DNA from 4 places in the Peribacillus sp. NPDC097224 genome. Region 1 is predicted to be linked to each of the others. Evidence: riboswitches for the same ligand, from Rfam matches in the RefSeq annotation. Region 1 holds a riboswitch; each other region holds the start of a gene.
What was found. A riboswitch is a leader RNA that binds a small molecule or an ion and turns the genes downstream of it on or off. The one in region 1 is predicted to bind S-adenosylmethionine.
Positions count from the first base shown of each region.

Region 2: it holds a riboswitch for S-adenosylmethionine, as region 1 does, so the genes downstream of both, ACIQXR_RS04375 (methionine ABC transporter ATP-binding protein) here and ACIQXR_RS02740 (bifunctional homocysteine S-methyltransferase/methylenetetrahydrofolate reductase) in region 1, are expected to answer to the same signal.
Region 3: it holds a riboswitch for S-adenosylmethionine, as region 1 does, so the genes downstream of both, ACIQXR_RS10735 (sugar ABC transporter substrate-binding protein) here and ACIQXR_RS02740 (bifunctional homocysteine S-methyltransferase/methylenetetrahydrofolate reductase) in region 1, are expected to answer to the same signal.
Region 4: it holds a riboswitch for S-adenosylmethionine, as region 1 does, so the genes downstream of both, ACIQXR_RS07725 (methionine biosynthesis PLP-dependent protein) here and ACIQXR_RS02740 (bifunctional homocysteine S-methyltransferase/methylenetetrahydrofolate reductase) in region 1, are expected to answer to the same signal.

Region 1 covers NZ_JBIWDK010000001.1:534,276-538,477, forward strand. The annotation lists gene ACIQXR_RS02730 (phosphatase PAP2 family protein) at 1-265, shown strand, start outside; gene ACIQXR_RS02735 (MOSC domain-containing protein) at 750-1,391, shown strand; SAM riboswitch class I at 1,503-1,601, shown strand; gene ACIQXR_RS02740 (bifunctional homocysteine S-methyltransferase/methylenetetrahydrofolate reductase) at 1,708-3,555, shown strand; gene metH (methionine synthase) at 3,548-4,202, shown strand, end outside.
Region 2 covers NZ_JBIWDK010000002.1:159,232-163,433, forward strand. The annotation lists gene ACIQXR_RS04365 (MetQ/NlpA family ABC transporter substrate-binding protein) at 1-715, opposite strand, end outside; gene ACIQXR_RS04370 (methionine ABC transporter permease) at 731-1,399, opposite strand; gene ACIQXR_RS04375 (methionine ABC transporter ATP-binding protein) at 1,392-2,426, opposite strand; SAM riboswitch class I at 2,571-2,682, opposite strand; gene ACIQXR_RS04380 (O-acetylhomoserine aminocarboxypropyltransferase/cysteine synthase family protein) at 2,795-4,105, opposite strand.
Region 3 covers NZ_JBIWDK010000004.1:263,189-267,390, forward strand. The annotation lists gene ACIQXR_RS10730 (sugar ABC transporter ATP-binding protein) at 1-377, opposite strand, end outside; gene ACIQXR_RS10735 (sugar ABC transporter substrate-binding protein) at 445-1,560, opposite strand; SAM riboswitch class I at 1,674-1,780, opposite strand; gene ACIQXR_RS10740 (GTP-binding protein) at 1,870-4,202, opposite strand, start outside.
Region 4 covers NZ_JBIWDK010000003.1:213,608-217,809, reverse strand. The annotation lists gene ACIQXR_RS07735 (hypothetical protein) at 1-165, opposite strand, end outside; gene fumC (class II fumarate hydratase) at 273-1,655, opposite strand; SAM riboswitch class I at 1,987-2,101, shown strand; gene ACIQXR_RS07725 (methionine biosynthesis PLP-dependent protein) at 2,187-3,299, shown strand; gene metC (cystathionine beta-lyase) at 3,296-4,202, shown strand, end outside.

The sequences.
Region 1 (4,202 bases):
TAGTGGTCACTCTATGGCTTCGGTTATCGTTTACGGAAGCATTGCAGTTGTATGTTTACGAATCGTCAAAAGTAAATATATGAACGGCATTATATGGTTTTTGGCTTTTTTGGCTTCATTGGTCATTGGATGGAGCCGCATTTATCTAGGGGTGCATTACCCGAGCGATGTTGTGGCAGGTTTTGTTGCCGGAGCTGCTTGGCTAACGATATCGGCATGGCTGTTACGATACCTGGAATATAAGGGGCGAAAAAATAGAAGCTAAGGGGAAAATGAAGGCATAAGAAAATCACCAAAATTATCAAAAAAGTGGTGTACTGTGAGGAAAGTAATGATCGTACCTATAAATTTTCATTAAAAGAAGGTCTCTTGTTCAATTTGGTAGCTACCTGTTAGGTATAAATAATTAGTAAGGATCTACTGTTTTCCACCCTTTTTAAAAGGAGACAAAAAAATTCGCCCCCTAAAGAGCGACAATGAGGAAATTAATCGTGAATCAACATATAGGCGACGGATTGTCTTTTTCGACTATATATTGTGTTCATATTCTATCATAATTAATTTGGAAATAGCAACTAAATTACTAAAACAAAGGGATTATTTTTATATCATTCTCTTTTCACATCGAATTTTATCCTAGTAAAGAGGTTATTGCTTTTGTTTGGTATAATCAAATAATTGAATAGATTGAATATAAAGAATGTTTCTTTATTGCAATCTGGAAATTTAAAAGAAATGGAAGATGTCCAATGGAAAATCGTAAAATCATGTCTCTTCAAATTGGGATGCCAAAAGAGGAGGAGCTTTCGGGGGTAAAGATCAAAACGGCAATGGATAAGAAGGCCATCGACTATATCACCGTAACAAAATCAGGGATTGATGGGGATGGAGTGGGTAACAGAAAGTTCCATGGAGGGCCTGACCGTGCTCTATGTTTTTATCCCTTTGAGCATTATGATTTATGGAATCGAACATTCAATAAGCAGCTTTCCATCCCTGCATTTGGGGAGAATTTGACGATTGCTGGAATGACTGAACGTCAAACGTTTATAGGCGATATCTATCGCATTGGCGGGACCGTTATTCAGATTACACAGGGGCGTATTCCTTGCTCGACCATCTCCCACTTTAACAAAGAGCCAGAGTTTTTGAAATTGGTGATGGACACTAATCTAACTGGCTATTTTGCTAGGGTTATACAAGAAGGGGTAATTGGCCAACAAGATGATATCGTGTTATTGGATCGGCTTCAAGATAAGGTTACGGTACTTTATGCAACGGATGTCATCCTTCATAAGCGTGATGGGGAGGAGGGGGCAATGTCCTTGCTTTCCATTGAATCCTTGTCGGAAGAATGGGGAGCCTTGCTTTCTAAAAGGATGTATCGTTAAAAAGTCTGAAGAAAATGAAAAAATGATAAATATACTCTTGAAATTATCAGATGATTCATGTAAATTAAATATAAATAAATTTTGAAATGTTTAGAAAATTAAACTTAATAAATCTTATCGAGAGAGGTGAAGGGACTGGCCCGATGAAACCTCAGCAACCAGCCTAGGCAAAGGTGCTAAATCCAGCAAGCAGAGCTTGATAGATGAGGAGAATGTTTCGAAAAAAGCCTTCTTCTTTGAGAAGGTTTTTTTTCTTTACTCTCACACTCATAGAAACCGACAAAAACCATAGTGTTTTTAAGAGAGGGTGTACTAATTGGATTTTCGTAGTGAATTGAAGGAAAGAATGCTAGTTGGAGACGGCGCGATGGGTACGTTGTTGTACTCCTATGGAATCGATCAATGTTATGAGGAAATAAATTGCACCAATCCTGATAAAATTGAGTCTATACATAGGGCCTATTTAGAAGCGGGTGCAGATATTCTGCAAACCAATACATATGGTGCCAATTTCAATAAATTGAAACGGTATGGGCTGGAGGAAGAAGTCAGTCGGATCAATCGCCAAGGAGTCAGCCTTGCTAAACAAGTAGCGAAAGGGAAGGCTTATGTTTTTGGTACAATTGGGGCCCAGCGTAGTATACGTAAATCGGATTTAAGTATAGAAGAAATAAAACGGGGTTTTCGAGAACAATTATACAGTTTGCTCCTGGAAGATCCCGATGGAATTCTTCTTGAAACATTCTATGATTTTGAAGAGCTTGAAACGGTGCTTCAAATTGCTAAAAAGGAAACGGACCTGCCGATTATTGCAAATGTATCGATGCATGAACTTGGAAATCTTCAAAATGGATTTCATTTGAATGAAGCTTTTCAAAAGCTAGAGTACCTAGGTGCAGATGTCGTTGGGGTGAATTGCCGTCTGGGCCCCCATCATATGATAAGGGCACTGGAAGAAGTGAAATTGCCTATGCAGGCGTCGATTGCCATCTATCCTAATGCAAGTCTTCCAGATTATGTGGATGGGAGACTGGTCTATAAAGCGGAACCAGAATATTTCGGTTCAAGTGCACTCGAATTACGAAAACAAGGAGCAACCATTATAGGGGGTTGCTGTGGTACGACACCACTACATATACAAGCTGTGAACGAAATGATTGGCACTTTAGCGCCAGTCAAGGAAAAAATTACGAAAGCTCGACATATAGAAATTATTGAAGTGAATAACCAAAAACAAGAATTAGCTCTTCATGAAAAGGCAAAAACGGATAGAACGATCCTAGTTGAGCTTGATCCACCGAAAAAGTTAGGAATCGAAACGTTTATGGCAGGAGCTGAAGCCTTGAAAAAAGCTGGGGTGGATTCCATTACTTTAGCTGATAATTCACTTGCTTCACCAAGGATATCGAATTCGACCTTAGCCAATTTATTAAAGGCTGAATTAGGGGTGAATCCGATGGTCCATATTACGTGCAGGGACCGAAATCTTATTGGGTTGCAATCCCATTTAATGGGATTGCATACGGTCGGGCTGGATGAAGTTTTAGTTATCACTGGGGATCCTTCTAAGATTGGTGATTTCCCGGGGGCAACGTCTGTCTATGATTTATCTTCATTCGATTTGATAAGTCTGGTTAAGCAATTCAATGAGGGCTACTCCTATTCCGGACAAAGTCTAGGGAAACGGGCTAATTTCAAGATTTCCGCAGCTTTTAATCCAAATGTGAAATATCTCGATAAGGCTGTTCAGAGAATGGAAAAGAAAATCGCTTGCGGTGCTCATTCGTTTTTGACACAGCCAGTTTATTCAGTAGAACAAATAGAAGAAGTCTATCAGGCGACAAAACATTTGGAAACACCGATTTTCATGGGGATAATGCCCCTTACCAGTACGAGGAATGCCGAATTCATCCATAATGAAATACCGGGGATTAAATTACCTGACAGTGTACGGAAAGCAATGGCCTCAGCGGGAGCTGATCCAGTAAAATCAAGGATTGAAGCTATAAATATAGCAAGGGAATTGGTAGACGCAGCCCAAGAGAGGTTCAAGGGAATTTACTTAATAACGCCTTTCTTACGCTATGAAATGACAGCGGAACTTACTACATATATTAAGGATCATGATCGTAAACAAACATCTGAGGTGGCAGGACATGAGTAAAAGGGAAATTAACGTGCAATTACAATCAAAGATTCTTCTTCTTGATGGAGCAATGGGCACCATGATTCAAGCTGAAGATTTAACGGCCGAGGATTTCGGTGGAGAACAATACGAAGGGTGTAATGAGTATTTATCGTTAACCCGTCCTGAAATCATTCAAACCATCCATGAAAAATATTTAGCGGCAGGTGCCGATATTATAGAGACTAATACCTTTGGTGCCACAAGCTTAGTGCTGGAAGAATATCAATTAAGCACGCTTGCATATGAACTTAATAAAGTATCGGCAGAGCTTGCCGTAAAAGCATGTGAAAAATATTCAAGTGATAATTGGCCCAGGTATGTAGCGGGTTCCATGGGACCAACGACAAAAACTTTATCTGTTACAGGTGGAACGACTTTCGATATATTGACCGATTCATATGAAGAACAGGCACTTGGCCTTATAGACGGTGGGGTAGACTTATTACTCGTGGAAACCTGTCAAGATATGCTCAATGTAAAGGCGGCCTTTTCTGGAATTAGATCGGCCATCGCTAAAACCGGCAAGGAAGTACCGATAATGATTTCAGGAACAATCGAGCCGATGGGAACGACGTTAGCCGGTCAATCCATAGAGGCATTTTATTTATCGGTAGAGCATATGA
Region 2 (4,202 bases), on a different contig from region 1:
TAACAGCGATCACGTTCACATATGGTGATTCAGAATCTTCTATTGCAATGGAATCTTTAAGTGGATTCAAGCCAGCGTCGATTGCATAGTTAGAGTTGATTAGGACCGCATCTCCTTCGCCGCTTTCATAGATCTTCGGAAGTAATGCCGCTTCATAATCTGCATCGAATTTAATGTTCTTCTTATTCTCGACAATATCTTTTACTGTAGCTGTCGTTTTATCAATGCCTTCTTTAAGAGTAATCAGGCCATTCTTTTCTAAAAGTGATAAGGCACGTCCATGGTCTGCAACAGAGCTGCTTAAAATGATTGTTGCTCCTTCTGGAAGCTTATCAATGCTTTTATATTTTTGTGAATACAAAGCAATTGGTTCAATATGGATGCCGCCTGCATTAACAAAATCATATCCATTTTCCTTAATTTGAGATTCTAAATAAGGAATGTGCTGGAAGTAGTTCGCGTCCAGTTCTTTATTGTTCAAAGCCTTGTTTGGCAAGATATAGTCTTGGAATGTTTCCACTTCCAATTCAATGCCTTTTTCTTTAAGAAGAGGAATCGCTTTTTCAAGAATCTCTGCATGTGGTACATTCGATGCACCCACCACTAACTTCTTCGTATCATCGCCACTACCTGTATCTTTCTCTTTATCCGTTCCGCAAGCCGCCAATGCAATTGATAAAACTAGAACGAATGCAAACCCTAAAAACTTTTTCATCCTTTTCATCTCCCCTTATCTTTTATCCAATTTAGAAGTAATCACATCACCGATAATCTGTATGATGAAGACAATAATTAATATGACAATCGTCGCTACCAGGGTAACGTCGTTGTGATTCCGTTGATAACCGTCCAGATAGGCTAAGTTACCCAATCCACCAGCCCCGATGACACCTGCCATTGCCGTGTATCCAACCAATGCAATCGATGTTACCGTGATGCCTGATATAAGGGCCGGCATCGATTCTGGAAGGAGGACCTTATAAATGATGGTGCTGGTTTTGGCTCCCATTGATTTAGCCGCTTCAATCACGCCTTTATCAATCTCACGAAGGCCGATTTCGACCATCCGCGCATAAAACGGTGCTGCACCGATAATGAGTGCTGGTAATGCCGCATTCTCACCAATCATGCTACCGACAAGTAATTTGGTGAACGGAATTAATAATACAATCAAGATAAGGAATGGAATCGAACGGAAAATATTGACGAAAGCACTTAACACACCGTTAACGCCCCGATTTTCCCACATATTCCCCTTGCCTGTTAAAAACAGAAGCAACCCCAATAGTATCCCTATAAAAAAGGTCGCTACAACTGAAATACTTGTCATATACAGCGTTTCTTTCGTCGCTTCTATGATGTCTTCCCAATCTACATTCGGCAATAATTCTTCAAGCATGAGTAATCACCTCCACGCCTACCTGCTGTGCTTTTATGAATTCGATTGCGCGGAGCATTTCATCTTCACTGCCATCAAGGTGGATGAACAATGTTCCATATGAGCCGCTTCTCGTTTGTGATATCTTCCCCTGGACAATGTTCACATCCAACTCAAAATTACGTACCAATTTTGTGATCAACGGGCTTTCTGCATGATCCCCCACGAATGTCAGTTGAATCACTTTTCCTGCTGGATACCGTTCAAACAAATGCTCCATCGTTTCTTTTGTCTCTTCTGGTTCCGTCACCTGCTGAACAAAACGCTTAGTCATCTGTTCTTTAGGGTTTCTGAATACTTCCAGGACAGCTCCCTGTTCGACTACCCGTCCACTTTCCATCACAGCCACTCGATTGCAAATCTTCCGAATGACATGCATCTCATGTGTAATCAAGACAATGGTTAAACCAAGGCGTTGATTTATATCCACAAGCAATTCCAGGATGGAATCGGTTGTCTGGGGATCTAGAGCGGACGTGGCCTCATCACACAAAAGCACTTTCGGGTTATTGGCAAGAGCCCTCGCTATTCCCACCCTTTGCTTTTGTCCACCACTTAGCTGCGATGGATACGCTTTTTCTCTTCCTTCCAATCCAACTAACTTAATGAGTTCATTGACGCGCTTGATGCGTTCTTGCTTGGAGATGCCCGCAATTTCCAAAGGAAAGGATATATTTTCTTGAACGGTCCTTGACCATAAGAGATTAAAATGCTGAAAAATCATGCTAATCTCTTGACGGGCTTTACGAAGCTTAGACCCTTTAATTGTTGAAACTTCATTTCCCGCAACGTTCACGGAGCCCTCAGTAGGCCGTTCCAACCCATTCAGCATACGTATGAGCGTACTCTTGCCAGCCCCACTGTATCCGATGACTCCGAAAATCTCACCTTTATTTATTTCTAAATTCACACTATTCACGGCATGAATCGTTTCGCTATTTCCTTTTCCTGTTCGAAAAAGTTTACTGACGTTTGACAATGTAATCATGTATGCTCACCTCTTTATCCAATTAAGCCTATGAATTTAGTCGATTTATTTTTATGGCCTCCTGATGAATCTATCCTCTATGATTCAAAGAAAATAGAAAAAGCCCTTCTGCATGAGCAGAAAGGCAGGGAAAAGCAGGCCTTCCTCTCATCTCCCAAAGCCTCTACGCTTTGTGTGAATTGGCACCTTTCCAAGGAAAATCCTTGTCGGTTGCCGGGTTTCAACGGGCACATCCCTCCACCTCTCTTGATAAGAGCTATATATGGACTATTCTTTTTTGTCTTAACATTCACTTTACTATGTCTGAAATTTTAACACAGATAAAAAAGGAGTGCAATGTAAAATCCTAGGGTGTACCTGTTTCTCCATTAAACTCTTTGAGAATTCACTGACACGATATTCGTCGCTTTTTCAATCGCTTGCTCTAGATCTTCAAGTAAATCGTCTACATTTTCAATACCGATTGAAAGGCGAACCTGGTCGGCACTGACACCGGCCTTGACCAGTCCTGCATCATTCAATTGCTGGTGAGTTGTACTTGCTGGGTGGATGATTAGGCTTTTAGCATCCCCGACATTGGCGACATGCGACCATAACTCAACCGAATTGATGAGTGTGGAACCTGCTTCACGTCCACCCTTAATTCCAAACGTCACCACAGATCCGGCTCCCTTAGGCAAGTATTTATCCGCTAGGGCTTTATCGGGATGATCATCGTTACCCGGATAAGAAACCCATGAGACTGCCGGATGATTCTCCAAGTATTGAATGACCGTCCTCGTATTCAACAGGTGTTCCTTCATCCTGACATGGAGCGTTTCCAGGCCAAGCGTGAACTGGAATGCACTTTGAGCACTTAACGTCGGTCCCAAATCCCGAAGCAATTGCACACGCGCTTTCGTGATAAAGGCAGCAGGCCCTACCGCTTCGGAATAGACAAGTCCATCGTAACTAGGGTCAGGTTCCGTAAAGCCTGGATAATTAGGCGAATTCCAATCGAATTTACCACCGTCGATGATGACTCCCCCTAATGTCGTACCATTACCCAATAGCCACTTTGTAGCTGAATGGATGACAATATCCGCCCCAAAGTCTATTGGTCGGCACAGATACGGCGTTGCGAAAGTGTTATCAATAATAAGAGGTATCCCTGCTTCGTGGGCTATTTCCGCCACTGCTTCGATATCAAGAACCCTTAAGCTTGGGTTGCCGATTGTTTCGGCAAATATGGCCTTCGTTCGTGGAGTGATTGCCCGTTTGAAATTTTCCGGATCATCAGGTGAGACGAATTTCACTTTGATTCCGTATTTAGGGAGTGTATTTTCAAATAAATTATAGGTCCCGCCGTACAGTGTTGAAGCAGAAACGATTTCATCCCCCATACCAGCGATATTAAGGATGGAAAGGGATATAGCGGCCATGCCGCTTGCAACTGCCAATCCACCGATTCCCCCTTCTAACAGGGCCATTCTTTCTTCAAAGACACTGACAGTGGGATTGTGAAGCCTCGTATAGATATAGCCATTCTCTTTTAATCCAAACAGATTCGCTGCATGATCTGTATCTTTGAACAAATAAGCATTACTTTGATAAATGGGCACGGCGCGGGCACCCGTTTCGTCGACTTTTAAACCGCCATGCACACTCAACGTCTCAAAGCGGTAATTTTTTTCTGTCATTATATTCTCCCCTTCTTCCATTGTTTTAGTAGGGATTAAAGCGATATTGCCTCTTCTCTTGTTATATGCAAGGAACCTTATAATATGAAGAAGTCGG
Region 3 (4,202 bases), on a different contig from region 1:
GCTTTTCTATGTAATTCCTTCCACTTGATGATTTGTTTTCTCCCCATGTTCTGTACGGATTCATTCAGCATCACGTTCTCCGCAACCGTTAAATAAGGAATGAGGGCCGTATCCACTTCCTGATACACAATTTGAATGCCAGCTTCCTGTGCCGACTTTGGCGAACGGATATCCTGTACCTGGCCATTTAGAAAAATGTCGCCGGTATAATGGACATGAGCTCCTGATAAGACTTTCATTAGCGTCGATTTCCCTGCTCCATTTGCGCCGACCAATGCATGTGCTGTTCCCGACTGTACTGAAAAATCAACTTCACTAAGCGCTTTTACACCTGGAAACTCAATCGATATTTGTTTCATTTCTAGTTGAATGCCCATGTCCAATCCCTCCCATTAAACAGACACTCTCTTCAACTTGAAAGAGAGTGTCTACTGATTCTGATCGTTACTTCTTATAATGTTCTTTCAATACTTTCATCCAGTCTTCTTCAAATTCCGTTGATACTCCCCAGCCTTGAACAATGCCGGATAGATTGGTCATATTGACAGCGTCCTTCGATGATTGAAGCTGTTTTTGAGATATCAATGATGCTTCTAAATCATAGGTTTGCGGCGTTTCTTCCCCCGCTAGTTTTTTCGCTAGCAGTCTCATATTCACTGCACCAATCAACTTCGGATCAACCGCTGCGGTATACGACCATGAGCTTCCTTTTGTTTGAATCTCCTGAAGGTCGGCATTGGACACGTCAATACCATAGATTTTCACTTCATCGCGCCCCGCTTCTTTTATCGCACGAGCTGCTCCGATAGCGAATGCATCCCAGGTTGCGAAAATTGCGTCTATTTTACCTTTTGGATACTTGTTCAACATCGCTGAGACGGCATTTTGCGTCTGGACCGAAGTATCTGAAGATGCCACTCCGAATCTTTCAATTTCATGAATGCCAGGATTTTCTTTCAGCTTTTCTTGATACACGGCATTTCTTCTCACCATAGGAGGGAAACCATCTACCCAAAGGTATGCAATGTTCGCTTCGCCTTTTTGCTCTTCAATCAATTTGTCAAAAGCAAGAGTTGCCAATGCTTCGTCATCTTGTGAGGTTACTGTTACCCCATCAATTTTCGTTAAATCGCCGATGGAATCGAATGTGACTACGCTTTTCCCTGCATCAACCAACTTTTGTACGTCATTCACTGTCGCTGCATCATCACCATGGGAAATGATATAGCCATCATAGTCTTCCTCCAGAGCCTGAGCGATGGCGTCATGGAATTTAGCCGTATCGCCATTGGCCGTAAAAGTATCTACTTGGAAGCCAAGTGCTTCTCCTTCTTCTTGCGCCCCTGCTAAGTATTGGGCCGTGTGATCATCGCCGCCAATTTTACGAATGACTTTAATTTTAGCTCCCTCGCCTTTCGCAAATCGCTCTGGAACATTTTCAAAAGATACCTTTTCCTCTTTTTTCGCTTCCCCTGTACTTTGTCCCGAAGAACACCCCGTCAAAAGCAACGCCGAAGCGATGACTGAAACGAAAGCTCCTTTTAAAATTGATTTTCCCATTTTAATTCCCCCTATTTTTTACATTATTCTTATCTGTTAGCTCGGCATAAACACAAAATAAAAACCTCTCTAAAATAGAGAGGTTTAATCAGCTGGTTTGCAGACTTATCCCTCTCTTATCTGTCAAAACATTTCTGTTTTGCAGGATTTAGCACCAATTCCTAATTGGAACGGTTGCTGGGCATCGTAGGGCCAGTCCCTCCGCCACTCTTGATAAGAGAATATAATGTGTTACGTTTCGTTATGGTAAGTACCACTTTATAGGGATATAGTCATTAAGTCAATAGTTTTTAGAATATTTTAAATGTTTTATTTTCCTTGCAGTTTCGCCAGGCGTCTTTTCTCGATTTTTTCAAGGCGTTCGAATTGGCGCAGTTTCACTTCGAACAGGGTAATCGGATCACGGTAGACTTCAGGATTTTGTCTCATATGTTCCAATGTAGCCTGCTGTTCTTTGATTTCGGCTTTCGTCTGTTCGATATTTTTTTCAAGGATGGCAAATGGACTGCGGTAGAACAGGGATATGTCACGTTCCAAGGATTTTTCGAACAATCCAAACTGAGTAAGGAATCTGTCACTGATCATATCGGCAACATCCTGGAAGTCTTCATTTTCCAAGAACTTCTTATATCGATTGTACATATTCGCTTTATTTTGCGGAATCGCACCAAATAGCTTCCCGGCTCCCTTAAGAATCAACTGAGATGGGGTCCTTCTTAGTAATATGTTTACATTTTCTATTCGGATGCTGCTTGTCATCCGGTCCGCATCACGGCGCCAGTCATCCAAGACCCGGAAGTCCCCGGCCAGTACAATACGTTCTTCTTTGTATAGCTCATTGAAGCCTGCGCTCATCTCATCCATGAACTGTTGGCTTTGCGTGAATTCTAACTCAGATGTAGCAATCCAGTCTTGAAGCGAGCGGAAATACTGCGGCATGATTTTATCGGATATAAATGCCTGGATCCGATCGTTCATTTCCTGATTCAACTGTATATGCACTTGGCTAAAGTCACTATTCTCAGATAATGTTTTAGAGCAATCACGCAGTAATTCAGGAATTCGTGTGGAAAGCTGTTTTTTCACTTCTTCTTTTAATAAGCGATAAGATCTTGTAATGTTTTCGGTTTTTTCTTTTTCCAAATCAGTCAACTGATTCGTAGCGCCATTCAACTTCACTTCCATCTGTTCATTCCAAGAAATCGAATGCTCGCATTTCCGTTCATTCGCTGCCCGTTTTTCTAATAGATAGGATAAAGTTTTACGCGTGAAGGCAAGGAGCTTCTCCGCCCTCATTTCCTTCCAATTGCTATCTTGATAGTTTGCGTGAAGGAAGACGGCTAGATCCTGCAGTTGCTGTTTGCTGTCATAAAGCTTGGAGAAAGCAAATACCTTCGCGTTCGGGAAATAAGCATTCACCTTATCCCATGTTTCATCTTCCATCCTGACTGCCACTTGATCACTATAGATGGTATCCATTTTATTCAGCAAGAAATGAATAGGAAGTTTAGGGGCCATTTGTTGCATTTCCAATAGCAAATCACGTTCACTGCCCGTGAAAGGTGCCCGTGCATCCAGAACGAACATCACTCCATCGCTCTCCAGTAAGTAATTTTGGAAGTCAGGGTCTACGCTTTTCTCTCCATTAAATCCTGGAGTATCCAGTAGACGCAGGCGATTATTTCTCAAATAATCACTGATGAGTGTCACATCGACAATCGTTCCGCGTTGACGACGCGTTTCATCCAACTCCGTTAACTCTTCGACCATTTTACGATCTGTATCGGTAATTTCATAGATTTCCAGGTCATCGCCATCTTTAACGCTCACAAGAGATGAATGGTCTTCCGCTGCAATGCTTTCACCCGCTATCGATTGAATGAAGGATGTCTTGCCATTTCCTGCACTTCCAACAAGAAGCAGATTGAAATTGCTCATATCCTTAATTCCCTCAACCATCCATTTCAGCTTATTGCCGACTAATAGATCATTGCTCTCTGCCCATTGAATGATGGAGTGAATCAGTTTTTCGCCTGCTTCGAGACCGCCTCCCAATCTAGGGGATTTCGCTAACAGACTTTCTGCATCTTGAACAACAAGTGCGCTCACTGTATCTGGGAAAATCTCATTCCAGGAAAGGACAGATGCCGCTGCAAATAACGAAATCTCCCCTTCAGCGATTTTTAACCAATTTTCCAACAGTCTTGGTACGACAGGACTTAACTCTTTGACTAAATGCGTACCTTCTAGTAATCCTGCATAGGCATCGCGATAATAGACGGAAAGCTCATCCCAAACATCCCCGTTGTTCAATTCGATTTCATCGATCAATTTATTGATGACCTTAAGCCATTCAAAGTAAGAATCCGTATATTTATAGTTCTTCCAAAGGGCTACCGTCATTTTCTCAAAACGATCTTGGTCAAGATTATATAAGGATCTAAGCACGTTCGCGAAATAATCCGGAGCCGTCGATTGTGCAACGCCCTGCTGGATGTATGTTTTCAAAACATCGAACCAAGCCATTGACTCCGTACGGATACTTTCGTTGGCCGCTAAAACTATCGCGCTATTCCAATCCTTTTGCGCTTCAAAGAAGGAACGCGCAATTTCCGTGACATTTGGATAATCCGGTTGGAAAT
Region 4 (4,202 bases), on a different contig from region 1:
GGATTCGGGAAAACCGTCATTTTTTTTCAATGTATCAATATCCATATAAGCACTGTAATCATCGGCATAATCCATCAATTTCCCTTGATCTTCAAGGTCACTACTGCATTTAGGGCATTCCAAATGCATTTTTCTAAGACCATTGCATAGTGGACATAAAGACATGACCATTCCTCCTGTTCGATTTATCTAGTTTAAGTATTCGTTTATTCCATCATTTTAACACATTAAAACATCCTCCCTACATGCGAGGAAGGATGCTTACCTGTTGATTATTTATTGACCATGTTAGCAGGGTCAACCCATGCTTTGAATTCATCTTCCGTTAGGAATTCAAGTTTCAACGCCGCTTCTTTCAAAGTGGAGTTGTCTTTGAATGCAGTTTTCGCAATTTTAGCCGCTTTTTCATACCCGATATGTGGGTTCAATGCCGTTACGAGCATAAGAGAACGATCAACATTTTCTTTGATCTTATCTTCATTCGCTGTAATTCCTACCGCACAGTTATCATTGAAGGAATGAATGCCATCAGTCAATAATTTAACGGTTTGCAGGAAGTTGTAAATGATGACCGGTTTGAAAACGTTCAATTCAAAGTTCCCTTGGCTTGCTGCAAAACCGATTGTAGCATCATTTCCGACAACTTGTGTCGCAATCATTGTCATTGCTTCACATTGGGTCGGATTCACTTTACCTGGCATGATGGAGCTGCCTGGCTCATTTTCAGGAATGGCGATTTCACCGATTCCGCTTCTTGGGCCACTTGCCAGCCATCTAACATCATTGGCAATCTTCATTAAATCAGCAGCCAATGCTTTAAGAGCACCGTGTGCATAAACAATTTCGTTATGGCTTGTTAAAGCATGGAACTTATTATCCGATGTGACAAATGAATGTCCTGTATCCGCTGCGATTTGTTTAGCAGAAAGTGCCGGGAATTCTTTTTTCGTATTGATTCCAGTCCCTACAGCCGTACCGCCCAATGCAAGGTTCAATAATTTTTGGCTACTTTCTTCGATCATCGCCAAATCTTTATCAAGCATTGCTTTCCAACCGGAGATTTCTTGGCCAAGAGTTAGTGGTGTCGCATCTTGAAGATGGGTACGTCCAATTTTCACGACATCCCAGAATTCTTTTTCTTTGGCTTCGAATGTGTCACGAAGCACTTTAATGGCCGGTACCAATTTTTCGGCAACTTCCATATAAGCTGCGATATGCATGGCTGTCGGGAATGTATCGTTAGAGCTTTGTGCTTTGTTAACATCATCATTCGGGTGAAGCATCTCAGTTTCGCCTTTTTCCTCTAACCATTTATTCCCTTTGTTTGCGACCACTTCATTCACGTTCATATTACTTTGTGTGCCGCTACCTGTTTGCCAGACGACAAGTGGGAAATGTTCGTCAAGCGTCCCTTCAAGGATTTCACCACAAATTTTAACGATGGCATCCTTCTTCACTTCTGAAAGATCGCCAAGTTCAAAATTCACTTTTGCTGCCGCTTGTTTTACGTAAGCAAATGCATGAACTAATTCAATCGGCATTTTTTCATAACCGATTTTGAAGTTATTACGGCTTCTTTCCGTTTGAGCACCCCAGTACTTATCAGCAGGAACTTTTACTTCCCCCATTGTATCTCGTTCGATTCTAAATTCCATGTGTTCTCCTCCTATATTCGCACTATCCACTGAGAAACAATATGTATATGTAATGAATAATGACGTTTTATATGATCCCCTATATATTGTACAAACATTATTATTGTAAAGCAAAAAAAACGGAACACAAATGACCTTTTCCTTCAGAAAAGTCCGTTTAATCTGAATCCGGTTCTATTACTCTGTTGAATTCGTAATTTTATAATGATAAACATGATACATAACATGATACATGTTCCATAATAGCTAGTCCCAAATAACCGTCTATTAGGAATGTCCTTGACAGAATCCTATATTTATAGTAAATTCAAAAGAAATTGAATAATCAAAACTCTTATCGAGAGAGGTAGAGGGAATGGCCCTATGACACCTCAGCAACCTTCATTTGTTTCAAACCAATGAAAAGGTGCTAATTCCACAAGTTTGTGTAACTTGGAAGATAAGAAGAATGACTCTATCCTACTTATTCAAGTCTTCTTCTTAAAGAAGACTTTTTTTATTTTATTTAACTAAAAGGAGCAGTGAAAAATTATGTACAAAACAGAAACCTATCTTGCTCAGCTTGGAAACCGCAGTGAAACGGCGACAGGAACGGTCAATCCGCCCGTTTACTTCTCGACGGCTTTCCGTCACGAAGGAATTGGTCAATCAACAGGATTCGACTATACACGAACAGGAAACCCTACACGCCAGCTATTGGAGCAATCGATCGCCAAACTAGAACATGGCGATCAAGGATATGCATGCAGTTCGGGAATGGCTGCCATTGCCACCATCCTTTCCTTATTCAAATCAGGGGATGCATGGATCAGTAGCGAAGATTTATATGGCGGTACATATCGTTTATTAGAGCATGGCTTTAAAAAATGGGGGCTACAATGCGAATATGTCAATACATGTTGCCTGGAGGATATTGAAAAAGCAATCACCCCTCAAACAAAGGCCATCTTTATTGAAACTCCCACAAACCCTCTTATGCAGCAAACGGACATTCCAGCCGTCGCCGCTCTTGCCAAACAATACAATTTACTATTGATTGTTGACAATACTTTTTACACGCCGATCATCCAACAGCCCCTCTTACTTGGTGCTGACATCGTGATTCACAGTGCAACGAAATATCTAGGTGGCCATAATGACGTGTTGGCCGGCTTGATTGTGGCAAAAGGCGCCGAGTTATGTGAGTCCCTTGCTTTCCACCATAATGGTATGGGTGCGGTCTTGAGCCCATTTGATTCGTGGCTGTTGATGCGCGGGATGAAAACCTTGGCACTGAGAATGGAACGTCATGAAAAGAACGCCAAGGTTATCGTTGATTATTTGACGGAACATGAAAGTGTAACGGATGTTCTCTATCCAGGTCGTGGCGGCATGATTTCATTCCGGGTCAATGATGAAGCGGTGGTCAACCCATTTCTACAGTCCCTTTCATTGATTTCATTTGCCGAAAGCCTTGGTGGCGTCGAAAGCTTCATCACGTATCCGGCGACACAGACACATGCCGATATGCCTCTTGAAGTTAGAACGGCAAATGGAGTTTGCAATCGACTCCTTCGATTCTCTGTCGGCATCGAGGACAGCGGAGATTTAATCGAAGACCTGCAGCAGGCATTTGCTCAAGTTAAAAAGGAGGCAATACGATGACAAACCAAGAATTCAGTTTTGAAACCAAATTACTACACAACCAACATAAATTCGATCCAACAACAGGTGGGGTGAGTGTTCCGATTCAGCATGCTTCCACCTTCCATCAAACCGACATTGATCAATTTGGCAAATACGATTACAGCCGGAGCGGGAATCCGACGCGAGAAGCACTGGAAGATATCATTGCGGAACTGGAAGAAGGCACGCGCGGATTCGCTTTTTCATCCGGGATGGCTGCCATTTCAACGGCTTTCCTCCTGCTTTCTGCCGGTGACCATATCGTCATCTCTGAAGATGTATACGGAGGCACATTCCGAATGGTAACAACCGTGCTGACCCGTTTTAACATCGAACATACCTTCGTGGATATGACGGATCTTGAAAGTGTAAAAGCGGCCATCCAGCCAAATACGCGAGCAATCTATATTGAAACGCCTTCCAATCCCTTGCTTAAAGTAACCGATATTAAAGCGGTATGTGATATCGCCAAAAGCATTGGCGCATTAAGCTTTGTAGACAATACATTCCTGACACCTGCCCTGCAAAGACCGTTAAACCTCGGGGCCGATATTGTCCTGCACAGTGCAACAAAATTTTTGTCTGGACATAGTGATGTCGTAGCAGGCCTTGCCGTCGTAAAAGACCCGGACCTTGCCGATAGACTTGGTTCCCTCCAAAACTCTTTTGGAGCGGTGCTCGGTGTTCAGGATGCCTGGCTTGTGATGAGAGGTCTGAAAACCCTATCCGTCCGGATGGAGCACTCTCAAAAAGGTGCTGAGAGAATTGCGGAATATTTAAAACAGCAACCGTTAGTGAAAAACGTGTATTACCCTGGTCTTTCCGACCACCCACAACACGGCATCCAGGGAAATCAAGCCAGGGGAGCGGGAGCTGTTCTAT